One region of the Bradyrhizobium sp. USDA 4516 genome, then DNA from elsewhere that is predicted to be linked to it. Evidence: predicted binding sites of a transcription regulator. Region 1 holds the regulator's gene; the other holds the start of a gene.
The links. Region 1 encodes PhoB, which activates phosphate uptake and scavenging genes when phosphate is short. Its sites were predicted from a motif close to TGTCATNNANCTGTCAT; they were not measured.
Positions count from the first base shown of each region.

Region 2: a site for PhoB is predicted at 1,764-1,780, ahead of ACVI1L_RS38015 (OprO/OprP family phosphate-selective porin). Genes of this name have one in related genera too.

Region 1 covers NZ_JBSRXT010000001.1:2,132,565-2,140,288, reverse strand. The annotation lists gene pstC (phosphate ABC transporter permease subunit PstC) at 1-889, shown strand, start outside; gene pstA (phosphate ABC transporter permease PstA) at 894-1,739, shown strand; gene pstB (phosphate ABC transporter ATP-binding protein PstB) at 1,736-2,554, shown strand; gene phoU (phosphate signaling complex protein PhoU) at 2,661-3,377, shown strand; gene phoB (phosphate regulon transcriptional regulator PhoB) at 3,523-4,233, shown strand; gene ACVI1L_RS09960 (GcrA family cell cycle regulator) at 4,529-5,041, opposite strand; gene ACVI1L_RS09955 (aspartate aminotransferase family protein) at 5,529-6,737, shown strand; gene argF (ornithine carbamoyltransferase) at 6,737-7,663, shown strand.
Region 2 covers NZ_JBSRXT010000001.1:8,212,064-8,219,787, forward strand. The annotation lists gene ACVI1L_RS38005 (replication-associated recombination protein A) at 1-141, opposite strand, end outside; gene ACVI1L_RS38010 (DegQ family serine endoprotease) at 138-1,496, opposite strand; gene ACVI1L_RS38015 (OprO/OprP family phosphate-selective porin) at 1,842-3,440, shown strand; gene ACVI1L_RS38020 (winged helix-turn-helix transcriptional regulator) at 3,793-4,173, opposite strand; gene ACVI1L_RS38025 (zinc-binding alcohol dehydrogenase family protein) at 4,292-5,305, shown strand; gene ACVI1L_RS38030 (phosphotransferase) at 5,494-6,573, shown strand; gene ACVI1L_RS38035 (hypothetical protein) at 6,627-7,724, shown strand, end outside.

The sequences.
Region 1 (7,724 bases):
CCGTATCTCGGCGATTTCGGTTCTGTTGATCCTCGGCGGCATCATCCTGTCGCTGATCGTCGGCGCCTGGCCGGCGATGAAGGAATACGGCTTCGCCTTCCTCTGGACGCAGCGCTGGGCGCCCTCGGCCGATCCGCCGGTGCTCGGCGCGCTCGGCCCGATCTACGGCACGCTGATCACTTCGGTCATCGCGATGCTGATCGCCATTCCGGTCGGCATCGGTATCGCCGTGTTCCTCACCGAGCTCTGCCCGCAAATGCTGCGCCGCCCGATCGGCATCGCGATCGAGCTGCTCGCCGGCATCCCCTCGATCATCTACGGCATGTGGGGCTTCTTCGTCCTCGGCCCGTTCCTGGCCAACACCTTCCAGCCCTTCATGATCCGGATCTTCGAGGGCGTCCCGGTGCTGGGCGCGGTGTTCGCCGGCCCGCCGTCCTATCTCAGCCTGTTCAACGCTGCGCTGATCCTTGCGATCATGGTGCTGCCCTTCATCACCGCGATCTCGGTCGACGTGTTCAAGACCGTGCCGCCGGTGCTGAAGGAGGCCGCCTACGGCATGGGCTGCACTACTTGGGAAGTCGTTCGCAGCGTCGTGATCCCCTACACCCGCGTCGGCGTGATCGGCGGCATCATGCTGGCGCTCGGCCGCGCCCTCGGCGAGACCATGGCGGTGACCTTCATCATCGGCAACTCGTTCCGGATCTCGTCGTCGATCTTCGCGCCGGGCACCACGATCTCGGCGGCGATCGCCAGCGAATTCGCCGAGAGCGACGGCCTGCACCAGTCCGGCCTGATCCTGCTCGGCCTGCTGTTGTTCGTGCTGACCTTCTTCGTGCTCGCCGGCGCGCGGCTGATGCTGATGCGGCTTGAAAAGAAGGCGGGGAAGTAACGCCATGAACCCGATCTACAAATCCCGCCGCCGCAGCGACATCGTCATCCGCGCACTCTGTGTCGGCGCGGCGCTGTTCGGCGTTACCTGGCTGGCGCTGATCCTGATCACGCTGCTCTATAACGGCCTTGCCGGCCTCAGCGTGCAGCTGTTCACCCAGAACACGCCGCCGCCCGGCTCGACCGAAGGCGGCTTGCTCAACGCCATCGTCGGCTCGGTCATCATGACCGTGATCGGCGTCGGCATCGGCGCGCCGCTTGGCCTGTTCGCCGGCACCTACCTCGCCGAATACGGCAAGCACGACAAGCTGACCTCGGTGATCCGCTTCATCAACGACATCCTGCTCAGCGCGCCCTCGATCATCATCGGCCTGTTCATCTATGGTGCGGTGGTGGTGCCGATGCGCGGCTTCTCGGCGATCGCAGGCAGCCTTGCGCTCGCGGTGATCGTGATCCCGGTCGTGCTGCGCACCACCGAGGACATGCTGCTCTTGGTGCCCAATCCGCTGCGCGAGGCCGCCTCCGCGCTCGGCCTGCCGCGTTCGCTGGTGATCAAGCGGATCGCTTATCGTGCCGCGCGATCGGGTCTGATCACCGGTGTGCTGCTGGCGACCGCCCGCGTCGCCGGCGAGACCGCGCCGCTGCTGTTCACCGCGCTGTCGAACCAGTTCTTCAGCCTGGATCTGACCAAGACGATGGCCAACCTGCCAGTGACCATCAACAACTTCGTGCAGAGCCCCTACGCCTACTGGAAAGAGCTGGCGTGGAGCGGCGCGCTGCTCATCACATTCACCGTGCTCGCGTTGAATATCGGCGCGCGTATCCTTGGTGCCGAAAGGGCCGCAAAATGACCGAGCTTTCCGTCTCCACGACTGCCGCAGGCCACATTCCCCAGGTTCCGCTGCCGGAAGCGCCGCCGAAAGTCACGGTGCGCAACCTCAACTTCTATTACGGCGAGCACCACGCGCTGAAGAACATCAACCTGACGCTCGGCACCAACCGCGTCACGGCGTTCATCGGCCCGTCCGGCTGCGGCAAGTCGACCCTGCTGCGCATTTTCAACCGGATGTACGACCTGTATCCGGGTCAGCGCGCGGTCGGCCAGCTGATGCTGGACCAGACCAACATTCTCGACCCCAAGCTCGACCTCAACTTGCTGCGCGCGCGGGTCGGCATGGTGTTCCAGAAGCCGACGCCGTTCCCGATGACGATCTACGAGAACATCGCCTTCGGCATCCGCCTCTATGAGAAGATCTCGAAGTCCGAGATGGACGACCGGGTCGAGAAGGCGCTGCGCGGCGGCGCGCTGTGGAACGAGGTCAAGGACAAGCTGAACGCCTCCGGCCTGTCGCTCTCCGGCGGCCAGCAGCAGCGCCTGTGCATCGCGCGCACCGTGGCGGTGCGCCCCGAGGTGATCCTGTTCGACGAGCCGTGCTCGGCGCTCGACCCGATCTCGACCGCCAAGGTCGAGGAGCTGATCCAGGAACTCTCCGAGGACTACACGATCGCGATCGTCACCCACAACATGCAGCAGGCGGCGCGCGTCTCCGACAAGACCGCCTTCATGTATCTCGGCGAGCTGATCGAGTTCGACGACACCAACAAGATCTTCACCTCACCGAGCGATCGGCGCACCCAGGACTACATCACCGGCCGGTTCGGTTGACCGGCGCATGATCCGGAAAAGTGGAAACCGGTTTTCCGATCAGGTCATGCTAAAATTCAGGACACGAAACCATGATCCCCGGGATCATGGTTGAGGGAGACAAGCGATGGCTTCTGAACATACCGCCAAGGCATTCGACAGCGACCTGCAGGAGTTGACCCGCCTGGTCGCCGAGATGGGCGGCCTGGTCGAACGAATGATTACCGAGTCGGTCGACGCGCTGATCCGTCGCGACGTCGCGCTCGGCAAGCGCGTGGTCGCCGCCGACATCGAGATCGACAATCTACAGCGCAACATCGAAGAGCGCGCGGTGCTGACGATCGCGCGCCGCCAGCCGATGGCGATCGACCTGCGTGAGATCGTCAGCGCGATGCGCGTCGCCACCGATCTCGAGCGGATCGGCGACCTCGCCAAGAACATGGGCAAGCGCGTCGCGGCGCTGGAGAGCGATTTCCAGCCGCTGAAGTTGATCCGCGGCCTCGAGCACATGACCGACCTCGTGCTGTCGCAGGTCAAGTCGGTGCTCGACGCCTATGCCGCGCACGACCTGCCGGCGGCGATGAACGTCTGGAAGGGCGACGAGGAGGTCGATGCGATCTGCACCTCGCTGTTCCGCGAACTGCTCACCTACATGATGGAAGATCCGCGCAACATCTCGTTCTGCATCCATCTGATGTTCTGCGCCAAGAACATCGAGCGGATCGGCGATCACGCCACCAATATCGCCGAGACCGTGTTCTACATGATCGAGGGCCAGCAGATCACCGACAAGCGCCCGAAGGGCGACATGACCACTTTTGCCACCACGGTGCCGGGCAACTGAGGCATGATCGGCAAGCACGGAACCGGCAAGAGCGAAACTGGACGATCCTCGCGACAAATCGTTTCCGCGGGGACTATGCTCAAGGAAGTAAGCGTTTCGGTTTGCGTCCGGGCAACGGATCACCACAGAGAAAGAACTTAAACCGATGAGCGCACGCATTCTGGTAGTCGAAGACGAGGAAGCGCTGACGACGCTATTGCGCTACAATCTCGATGCGGAAGGCTACGATGTCGAGACGGTGGGGCGCGGCGACGATGCGGATACAAGGCTGAAGGAGCGCGTTCCCGACCTCGTGGTGCTGGACTGGATGCTGCCGGGCCTGTCCGGCATCGAACTGTGCCGCCGCCTGCGGGCGCGGCCCGAGACCAAGCAGCTTCCGATCATTATGCTGACCGCGCGCGGCGAGGAAAGCGAGCGCGTGCGCGGGCTTGCCACCGGCGCCGACGATTACATCGTCAAGCCGTTCTCGGTGCCGGAGCTGCTGGCGCGGGTGAAGGGCCTCTTGCGCCGCGCCAGCCCGGAGCGGCTTGCGACCGTGCTGACCTACGGCGACATCGAGCTCGACCGCGAGAAGCGCCGCGTGGCGCGCTCGGGCCGTCCGATCGATCTCGGGCCGACCGAGTATCGCCTGCTCGAATTCTTCCTCGAGCATCCCGGCCGCGTGTTCAGCCGCGAGCAATTGCTCGACAGCGTCTGGGGCCGCGACATCTACATCGATGAGCGCACCGTCGACGTGCATATCGGCCGCCTGCGCAAGCTGCTCAATCCGGGCCGCGAGCAGGATCCGATCCGCACTGTGCGCGGCGCCGGCTACGCGCTCGACGACCGCTTTGCCAAGGCCGAGCCGCAGCCGTAACGGCCATGCGGCATTCATAAACCGCAACACGGCGTCGTCCCGGCGAAAGCCGGGACCCATACGCCGCGGCCAGCGCAATCGGCACGCGGCCAGACGGCTTTCTAACAACACCCATTCGTGGTTATGGGTCCCGGCCTGCGCCGGGACGAGGCCGGTGATGTAGCGGTAGCCCGGATGGAGCCGACGGGTCGCGCGAACGAGCGCCCCGTTGGCTCCATCCGGGCTGCGTCACACAAAAAAATCCCCGCTTTCGCGGGGATTTGTCTTTGAGGTCTTCCGTCGTTTTCCCGAGTGCTCACTTGATCTGCGGTTTCGCCGACGGCCGGCGGCGATCGGCGGCGGGCTGGTAGGCGACGCGCGAGTGATGCGCGCAATAGGGCAGGCCGCCGAGCGCTTTGCCGCCGCAGAAGAAGAATTCCGGGCTCGAGGGATCGCCGACCGGCCAGTGACAGGTGGCCTCGTTGAGCTCGAGCAGCGACAGCCGCTGGCTCATCGGCACCACATTGTCGTAGGAGATCGGATCGGGCTCCATCTCGGCCTCGAAGGCGTGCGCCAGCGCGGTGTTGCCGCGCGAGACCGGGCGCGCCACCCGCATCATGTGCTGGGCGGGGCGGGCCTTGCGCTGCCGCGGCGCGGCCGTGGAGGGTGCCTTGGCGCGGCCGGAGAGGCCGAGCCGATGCACTTTGCCGATCACGGCGTTTCGCGTCACATTGCCAAGTTCCGCCGCGATCTGGCTGGCCGACAGGCCGGACTCCCAGAGCTTCTTCAGCTGCTCGACGCGATCGTCGGACCAGGTCAATACAGTCATCGCATTCTTCCCTTCGCGTAGCGCCGGCCAATCATTGGAGCGGCGCTGCGAGCCAATCTGGACAAATATCCCTGCGGCCAGAATCCCTTAGCCCTCGCCGGGCACGGTGTTGCGCCCGAACGTTTACGCGAGACACAAAGGCTACTTAGAGGGTCCAGTACCGCCGCACGAGATGTCGTACCCGACAGGCCAAACGCTACAATATGGCGTGACTCTGGCGCAAGAGTCCGCGGTCGTGCGTCCACATGTTCCCACACAGTTAAGCATCGCGATGAGGCTTTTCCACCGCACCGGAATGCTCCGGATTGCGCTCGTTTCGCATTGCAGGAAGGCCACTTCGTGGCGATTGACACTTACCGACCGCAGCATAGAATGCCCGCCACGTGCCGCCCGCAAAGGCGGCCGTTTTGTTTTCCGAAGCTGGCCGTTGCTGCGCTGGCGTCAAGGCGCGCGGCAATTGTCGGCTTAAAAACCGTCAGTGATCGTCATGACCAACGCTGCCACGTCGCATCTGCTCCCCGTCTTCGCCAGGGTCGATCTCGGTTTCGAGCGCGGTGAGGGCGCCTGGCTGATCGCAACCAACGGCGACCGCTATCTCGATTTCACCTCGGGCGTCGCGGTCAACGCGCTCGGGCACGCGCATCCGCATCTCGTCAAGGCGCTGCAGGAACAGGCGACCAAGCTCTGGCACATGTCGAACCTGTTCAAGAGCCCGGACGGCGAGGTGCTTGCCGCGCGGCTGTGCGAGCAGAGCTTTGCCGACTTCGTGTTCTTCTGCAATTCCGGCGCGGAAGCGATGGAGGGCGTGATCAAGCTGGTCCGCCACTATCACTTCTCCAAGGGCCATGGCGAGCGCTACCGCATCATCACCTTCGAGGGCGCCTTCCACGGCCGCACGCTGGGCACGCTGGCGGCGACCGGCTCGGCGAAATATCTCGAGGGCTTCGGCCCGCCGATGGACGGCTTCGACCAGGTGCCGCATGGCGACATCGACGCGGTGAAGAAGGCGATCGGTCCGCACACCGCCGGCATCCTGATCGAGCCGGTGCAGGGCGAGGGCGGCGTGCGCTCGGCGCCACAGGCGTTCTTCAAGGCACTGCGCGCGCTGTGCGACGAGCACGGCCTGCTGCTCGCCTTCGACGAGGTGCAGACCGGCATGGGCCGAACCGGCGAGCTGTTCGCCTACAAGCGCACCGGCGTCACGCCGGACGTGATGTCGCTGGCCAAGGCGCTCGGGGGCGGTTTCCCGATCGGCGCGGTGCTGGCGACCGCGCAGGCCGCGGCCGGCATGGCGCCCGGCTCGCACGGCTCGACCTTCGGCGGCAATCCGCTCGCGGTCGCCGCCGCCAATGCCGTGCTCGACGTCATGCTGAAACCCGGCTTCTTCGAGCATGTGCAGAAGATGTCGCTGCTGCTCAAGCAGAAGCTCGCCTCCGTCGTCGACCGCTATCCCGGCGTGCTGTCGGAGGTACGCGGCGAGGGGCTGTTGATCGGCGTCAAGGCCGTGGTGCCGTCGGGCGACCTGATCGCAGCGCTGCGCAGCGAGAAGCTGCTCACCGTCGGCGCAGGCGACAATGTGGTGCGGTTCCTGGCGCCGCTGATCGTGACCGAGTCCGAGATCGACCAGTCGATCACCGCGCTCGAGCGCGCCTGCGCGACATTGTCGGTGGCGCAGCCGAAGAAGGCGGCTGGATAATGAGCAAGCCGGTCCGTCACTTCCTCGATATCAACGAGCTGCCGCTCGGCGAACTGCGCAACATGCTGTCCGCCGGAGCCGCCATGAAGGCGAAGCTGAAGGCGCATGAGAAGGGCAGTAAGCCGCTCGAAGGCAAGACGCTGGCGATGATCTTCGAGCGCCCGTCGACCCGCACAAGGGTGTCGTTCGACGTGGGCATGCGCCAGCTCGGCGGTGAATCCATCATGCTGACCGGCGCCGAGATGCAGCTCGGCCGCGGCGAGACCATCGCCGACACCGCGCGCGTGCTGTCGCGCTATGTCGATGCGATCATGATCCGCATCCTCAACCATGACGCGCTGCTCGAGCTCGCGGCTCACGCCACCGTTCCCGTCATCAACGGCCTGACCCGGCGTTCGCATCCCTGCCAGGTGATGGCCGACCTCATGACCTATGAGGAAAACCGCGGCTCGATCGAGGGCAAGACCGTGGCCTGGACCGGCGACGACAACAACGTGCTGGCCTCCTGGGCGCATGCCGCCGAGCGGTTCAAGTTCCAGCTCAATGTTGCGACCCCGCCGGAGCTGTCGCCGAAGAAGCCGATGCGCGACTGGATCAAGGCGACCGGCGCGCCGATCATGCTCGGCACCGATCCGGAAGCCGCCGTGCGCGGCGCCGACTGCGTCGTCACCGACACCTGGGTGTCGATGGGCGACAAGGAGGGCGAGCACCGCCACAACGTGCTGCGGCCCTATCAGGTCAATGCCAAGCTGATGTCGCTCGCCAAGCCGGACGCACTGTTCATGCACTGCCTGCCCGCGCATCGCGGCGAGGAGGTCACCGACGAGGTGATCGACGGGCCGCAATCCGTGGTGTTCGACGAGGCGGAAAACCGCCTGCATGCGCAGAAGGGCATTCTGGCCTGGTGTTTCGACGCGGTCGCGTAGTCGGAGATCAGTAAGCGTTGTCGTTCCGGGCAAGCGAAGCGCGACCCCGGACCCATAACCA
Region 2 (7,724 bases), 6.1 Mb from region 1:
AGGGCCGAGGATGTGATCCTGGCCGACGACATCGGCCAGCGTGCGCGGACGCAGCCGGTCCGGCAGCGGGTGCGGCGCGTCCTGCTCCATCCCCGCCGCAGCAAAGAGGTTGCCGGCCTCTCGCGGTTGCTTGGGGCTCATCCGCCGAGCGTCACGTTGATCTGCTGGCCGCCGCGCACCAGCGTGATGCGCCAGACCCGCGTCCCCGTCTTCGATGCCTTCTCGAGGTCGCTGGTCCGCACGATCTTCTCGTTGTTGACCGCGAGGATGATGTCGCCCTTCTGGAAGCCGACATTGGCCGCGGTGCCGTCACCGGCGAGATCAGTCACCACCACGCCCTCGGCACCGGCGTCGAGATGCAGTTCGTCGGCCAGCGCCGGCGAGATGTTGGCGACCCTCGCGCCCTGGAACGGCGAGCGCGCGGTCAGCACGATCTCGTCGCGGTTGGTGTCGGGCGCGGTCTCCAGCGGTATGGTGAGCTTCACCGGCTTGCCGGCGCGCTGCACCTCGATCTCCGCGTTGCCGCCGAGCGGACGGGTCGCGAAGCGGTAGTCGAACGCGTTGGGATCGTCGATCGGCGTGCCGTCGATCCCGACGATCAGGTCGGAGAGCTTCAGTCCGGCCTTCGCCGCCGGGCTGTTCGGCGCGACGTTGGCGACCAGCGCGCCAGACGGCAGCTTCAGCCCGAGCGTCTCGGCAATCTCCGGCGTCACCGCCTGCAGCCGCGCGCCGAGCCATGGCCGCTTCACATTCTTGCCGCCGCTCTTGGCGGAGGCCACCACGACGCGCACCATGTTGGCGGGGATCGCAAAGCCGATGCCCTGCGAGCCGCCGGAGCGCGAGAAGATCGCAGTGTTGATGCCGGCGAGCCGGCCGGTCATGTCGACCAGCGCGCCGCCGGAATTGCCGGGATTGATCGCGGCGTCGGTCTGAATGAAGAATTGATAATCCGTGATCCCGACTTGAGTGCGCGCCAGGGCCGAGATGATGCCGTGCGTCACGGTCTGGCCGACGCCGAACGGATTGCCGATCGCGAGCACGACGTCACCGACCTGCAGCTGGTCGGAATTGGCGAAGTCGAGGGTCGCGAACTTCTCCTTGTTGGTGTCCTTCAGGCGCAGCACCGCGAGGTCGGTACGGCTGTCCTTCAGCACGATCTCGGCCTCGTATTCGCGCTTGTCGGCGAGCGAGACCTTCACCTGATCGGCGCCCTCGATCACGTGATTGTTTGTGACTACGAGGCCGGAGCCATCGACCATCACGCCGGAGCCGAGCGAGCGCTGCATCTGCTCGGGCTGCTGTCCCGGCACGCCGAAGAACCGGCGAAAAATCGGGTCATCCAGAAATGGATTGCGGTTCTGCACGGTCTTGGCGGCGTAGACATTGACCACCGCCGGCTGCACCCGCTGCACGATCGGCGCATAGGACAATTGCAGCTCGGCCTGCGAGGACGGCACGCGGCGGTCCTGCGCCGCGGCTGCGGAAAGATTCCCCATGAAGGCCAACGTGCACAGAGCGGATACGGCAGCAAAGCGGACAGGTCGGAGCATTCTCACCTCTCGTGGAAACGCCGGAATATAGGCGTGTTCGCCGGGCAATTGAAGGGCGCCCGGCCGGATAACTGGCCCCCCGCCGTACCGGTGCACAACCCGCAGCGGCCGCGTTGAAGCGCGCCGCCAAGCTTCTATGATGGCTGTCATCTCGCTGCGCCGCTCCGCTTGTTGCCTGCGGACCACAAGCGGAACTGCGATGCCCGGAAGCACTGTCGTGCGTCAGTCACGATACGCTCCTAGGACCGTTCAGTGAGTGAGTGGGGAATTCAAACACAACGGGGGTGCACAATGGGTGCAACAAAAGTCAGTGCAATCGCCATAGGCCTGGCAGGGGCGCTTGCCGCCTCGCCGGCCTATTCGCAATCGGCCGGAGGCGGCAGCGATACGGAGATCGCGCTGCTGAAGCAGCAGCTGAAGATGCTCGAGCAGAAGCTCGACAAACTGCAGAAGCAGACCAACGCCAATACCGCAAGCGCAGCCAGCGCAAACGCCAATGCGAAGGCGGCGGATGCCAAGGCCGCGCGGGTGGCGACCGCCAACGCCGCGATCCCGGTGAAGGGCCCGGTCGCGCCGTCCGGCGTCGTGGTGACGATGCCGAACAACCGGCCGACGATCTGCACCGCGGACGAACAGAACTGCGTTGCGATCACGAGCCGCGTGCACTGGGATGTCGGCGGCTACGACTATCGCCCGAACACCGCAGGCACCTCACCGCAGAAGCTCGACAGCGGCGAGAACGTCCGCCGCGCGCGCATCGGCATCGTCGGCAAGTTCTTCGGTGACTGGAATTACTCGCTGATCTACGATTTCGGCGGCTCGTCCGACGGCTTCGGCGGCGCGGCGCCGGGATCGCTGCCCGGCGGCGGCACCTCGGGCATCGAGAACGCGTATCTGAGCTACACCGGCTTCAAGCCGTTCGGCGGCAAGATGGCGATCGAAGGCGGCATCATGGACGTGCCGTGGACACTCGACGAAGCGACCAGCTCCAACGACATCCTGTTCATGGAGCGCGCCTCGGTCGGCATCATCGCACAGAACATCGCCGCCGGTGACTTCCGTTCGGCCGCCGGCACCCGCTGGTGGAACGACCAGTTCTGGATCGGCGGCTATGTCACCGGACCGACGTCGGGCGCCATCCACTCCGCGTCCTCCGCCTCGCCGGCCGGCACGTCCGAGCAGTATGGCGGGGTCATCCGCGTTGCCGGCAATCCGATCAGCGGCAAGAATTATTCGGTGCACATTGGCGCCGATGCGGAATGGCTGGTGCAGCCGCCGCGCAACCAGCTCACGCAGGCGCAGACGCTCACGCTCAGCGACCGGCCCGAGCTGCGCATCGATCCGACCACGCTGATCTCGACCGGTGCGATCGCCAATGTCTCCGGCGCGCAGGTCTACGGCGTCGAGGCGGCGGCGACCTATGGCCCGTTCATCGCGCAGGGCGAATATTACTGGTTCAATGTCGACCGCTCCGCGAACACCGGACTGCCGCCGTTCGGCGCGCCGAGCCTGAAGTTCGACGGCGGTTACGCGCAGGTCGGCTATGTGCTGACCGGCGAGAACCACGCCTACAACCCGGCGACGGCCTCCTATAGCGGGATCAAGCCGCATGATCCGTTCTCGCTCGCCGGCGGCGGCTGGGGCGCCTGGGAAATCGCCGGCCGCGTCAGCACGATGGACCTCAACGATCAGATCGCGCAGGCGGTCGGCATCGCGGGTGGACGGCAGACCGTCTACACCGCCGCGCTGAACTGGTACGTCAACAACAACGTCCGCTTCATGCTGAACTATCTGCACGGCGATATCGCCAAGCAGGCCTCGGCGACCTCGGCTGCGGACGTCGGCTCGAAGTTCGACGCGGTCGCGCTGCGTACGCAGGTTGCGTTCTGAGGCGATCGGAGCTGAGACCAACTCATAGACGGCCGGGGCATCGCTCCGGCCGTTTTCATCGAGCGTTTGGTTCACGCGTTTCTAGCTGAATGAGATCGGTCGAATATTGACCAGGACGGCGCCGCGCTCCCTCTCCCCGTTCTTACGGGGAGAGGGTTGGGGGGAGGGGCCCTCTCCGCGTATTCGGCAGCAGCTGCGCTTGCTGAGGCTCCCCCTCACCCGGAACGCATCTGACGATGCGTCATAGCCGAAGCACCGCTTCGGCGTTCTTGAGAACGGCCGCCGTAGGCGGCCTATGCCTCTCCCCGCACGCAGGGCGAGGTGAAGCGGAGCGCGTCGCGCGAACATGCTTTCAGGCCGCGCGCTTCGACTTCTTCACAATGACCTCCGGCGCCGCCGCGCAGGACAGCCGCTCCTGATGGCCCTCGCCCCAGGCTTTCAGAATATCGATCACCGGGCGCAGGCTCTCGCCGAGTTCGGAAAGCGTGTACTCGACCCGTGGCGGCACCTCGGCATAGACCTTGCGGATCACGAGGCCGTCGTCCTCGAGCGCGCGCAGCTGCTTGGTCAGCATGCGCTGGGTGATGCCGGGCATCCGCCGCCGCAACTCGCCGAAGCGCTGGGTGCCGGCCTGCAAATGATACAGGATCACGCCCTTCCATTTGCCATCGATCAGGTCGAGCGCCGCCTCGACCGCGCAGCCCGGCCGGCGCGCGAAATTCTTCCGTTTCATGCAGTATTTTCCCAATAGTATACAAACAGGGACTAGTTCCCTGTTTTTACAGTACTTGCCAAATGGACGCCAGCGCGACAGTTAATCGGCAGGCAATCGCCCACCACGGAGACCAGGCATGAAGGCCGTCGGATACCAAAAATCGCTGCCGATCGAGGCGGCGGATTCGCTCGTCGATTTCGAGATCGCCAAGCCTGAGCCGAAGGGGCGCGACATCCGCGTCGCGGTGAAGGCCATCTCGGCCAATCCGGTCGACTACAAGGTGCGCAAGCGCGCGGCGCCGACCGACGGCGGATACAAGATCCTCGGCTTCGACGCGGCCGGCGTGGTCGACGCGGTCGGGCCCGACGTCTCGCTCTTCAAGCCCGGCGACGAGGTGTTTTACGCGGGCTCGATCCTGCGCCAGGGCACCAATTCGGAATTTCATCTGGTCGATGAACGCATCGTCGGCAACAAGCCGGCGTCGCTGTCATTCGCGCCGGCCGCCGCCCTGCCCCTGACCTCGATCACCGCGTGGGAGCTGCTGTTCGACCGGCTCGGCGCGGTGCCGGGCAAGAGCCTCGATCCGCGCACGCTTCTGATCACCGGCGGCGCCGGCGGTGTCGGCTCGATCCTGATCCAGCTTGCGCGCCGCCTCACCGGACTGACCGTGGTTGCGACAGCAACGCGGCCGGAGTCGCAAAAGTGGTGCCGCGATCTCGGCGCCCATGCGGTGATCGACCACTCGCAGCCGATGAAGGAGCAGATCGAGAGCTTGAGGCTGCCGCCGGTCGGCCTCGTCGCCAGCCTCACCTTCACCGACCAGCACTACAAGTCGATCGCCGACTTCATCGCGCCGCAGGGCAAGTTCGGCCTGATCGACGATCCGCCGGAATTCAACGTCGCCGCGTTCAAGGGCAAGGCGGTCTCGGTGCACTGGGAATCGATGTTCACGCGCTCCTCGTTCCAGACACCCGACATGATCGCGCAGCATCATCTGCTCAACGATGTCGCCGACCTGATCGACAAGGGCGTGCTGCGCACCACGCTCGACCAGACCTTCGGTACCATCAACGCCGCCAACCTCAAGCGCGCCCACGCTCTGCTGGAAAGCGGCAAGTCACGCGGCAAGATCGTGCTCGAGGGCTGGTAAGGCTCCTCACGTCCGCTTCCTCATGCCCGGGCAACATCCCGGGCATGATATCCCCACAGGCCGGCGGGTGGCTTTTGCCAAAGCCGCCAGCGCCTGTATGATTTGCGCAACGATCACCCCGTCCTCAATCCAACTGCGCAAGACGCGGCCGGAGCGGTGGTGACGCCCACGGGGATGGGAGGAAACCGATGAATTTGCTCACGGCCGATCCGTCGCGGATCGATCCGGAGTGGATGACGCGGGCGCTGCGCGAAGCCGGTGTGATCGACGAGGTCAGGGTCGTCGACCTCGCCTGCAAGCCGGTCGGCAATGGCCTCGTCGGCGACAGCTATCGATTTCGACTGACCTATGACGGTGACGAGCCGAACGCTCCCGTGAGCGTCGTCGGCAAATTCCCTGCCGCAGATCCCGACAGCCGCCGCTCCGGTTCCGCGCACACGCTTTACGTCCGCGAGGTCGCGTTCTATCGCGAGCTGGCGGCGACCGTTGCCATTCACACCCCGCGGCCGATTCTTGCCGAAATCGATCCGGCGACCGACGACTTCACCCTGATCCTGGAGGACCTCGCGCCCGCACGTCCGGGCGATCAGCTCGCCGGATGCTCGATCGCCGACAGCCAGATGGCCATGACCGAGGCCGCGGCGTTGCATGCGCCGCGATGGAATGACCCGAGCCTCGATGCGGTGCAATGCTTCGTGATGGCCGCAAGCCGGCGCAGAGACCTTCGCTCGGTGCTGCCCGGCATCATCGGTCACTACAAGGAGCGATATCGCGGCGTGATCGAGCCGGAATTCCTTGATCTGATCGACCGGCTTCCGGACGCGCTATTGCGCTACCAGTCCGATCGATCGGCGCAGCGAACGCTGCAGCACGCAGATTTCCGGCTCGACAACATGCTGTTCGACGTTCGCGGCAATACCCATCCGATGGCGACGCTGGACTGGCAGACGCTGACAGTGGGCCCGGGAATCGTCGACGTCGCCTATTTCCTCTCGGCCGGCATCGACCCGATCGAACGGCGGCTTCATGAAGCCGACCTGGTGCGGTTCTATCATTCGGAACTGATCCGGCGCGGCGTGCGGGACTATGACTGGGATCGTTGCTGGCGGGATTATCGGCGCTACACGCTGCATGGCATCATGATGGGCGTCGTCTCCGCGCTCAGCGTGCAGCGCTCCGAGCGCGGCGACGCGCTGTTCCTGAAAATGACCCGCGGCGCCTGCGCGCAAGCCCTGGACCACGACAGCTTTTCATACTGGCAGGACTGACGCGCTATCGAGCAAAGTGGATACAACGCGTCAGGACATCGAAAGGGATCGGCGTGCTCAACAAACTGGACGATTTCCCCATCCACCAGACGCCGGAGCCGATCGCGGTTCCCTCGACCAGCGACCGCAATGTCTATGACCGGACCTGGTTCAACGGCTACACCGCCGACGGCGCGTATTATTTCGGGATCGGCATTGCGATCTACCCGCACCGCAAGATCCTCGATTGCGCCTTCAGCGTCGTGGAACGCGGCGGACGGCAGCACTGCTTTTACGGCTCGCGGCGCGCCCCGCTCGAGCGCACCGAGATGCAGATCGGTCCGTTCAGGCTCGAAGTGCTCGAGCCGATGCTGCGGACCCGGGTCGTGCTCGACGACAATGCGACGGGCCTTGCCTGCGACCTGACCTTCTCCGCGCGCACCGCCGCGATCCAGGAAGCGCGCCAGACGCTTTGGTCGGGCGGCCGCCGCGCGATGGATTCGACCCGGTTCGACCAGTTCGGCCGCTGGAGCGGTGTCATCAGCCACCCCGACGGCGGGATCAAGGTCGACGATCGCACCTGCTACGGCACCAAGGATCGCTCCTGGGGCGTGCGCAATGTCGGCGAACGCGACGTCGGAGGCGCGCCGATGCCGCCGCCGAGCGTGTTCTTCCTCTGGGCGCCGCTGGTCTGGGACGACCACATCTCGCACGCGATCTTCTTCGACGGGACGCAGGGCGAGGCGCTGGTCCGCGAGGGCATCACCGCGCCGCTCTACCGATGCGAGGCCGAGATTCCCGGCGTGGTCGACGGCCTCGACCGCCGCATGGCGACCGCGCGGCATCGCGTCAAATACGTGCCGCACACCCGGCTCGCGCAGTCGGCTGAAATCGACCTCGTCGATATCGACGGCCACACCACGACCATCGCGCTCCACCCGATCCTCAAATTCCAGATGAAGGGCCTCGGCTACGGCCATCCGCAGTGGGGCCAGGGCATGTGGAAGGGCGAGCTCGAGATCGGCGGCGAGTCGTTCGATCCATCGACGCTGGACCCGCTGGCCCGCGAGAATGTGCACGTGCAGCAGGTGGTCCGCGCCCGCCAGGGCGGCCAGACCGGAATTGGCGTGCTGGAACAGATTTGCTTCGGTCCCTACCGTCCCGCAGGCTTC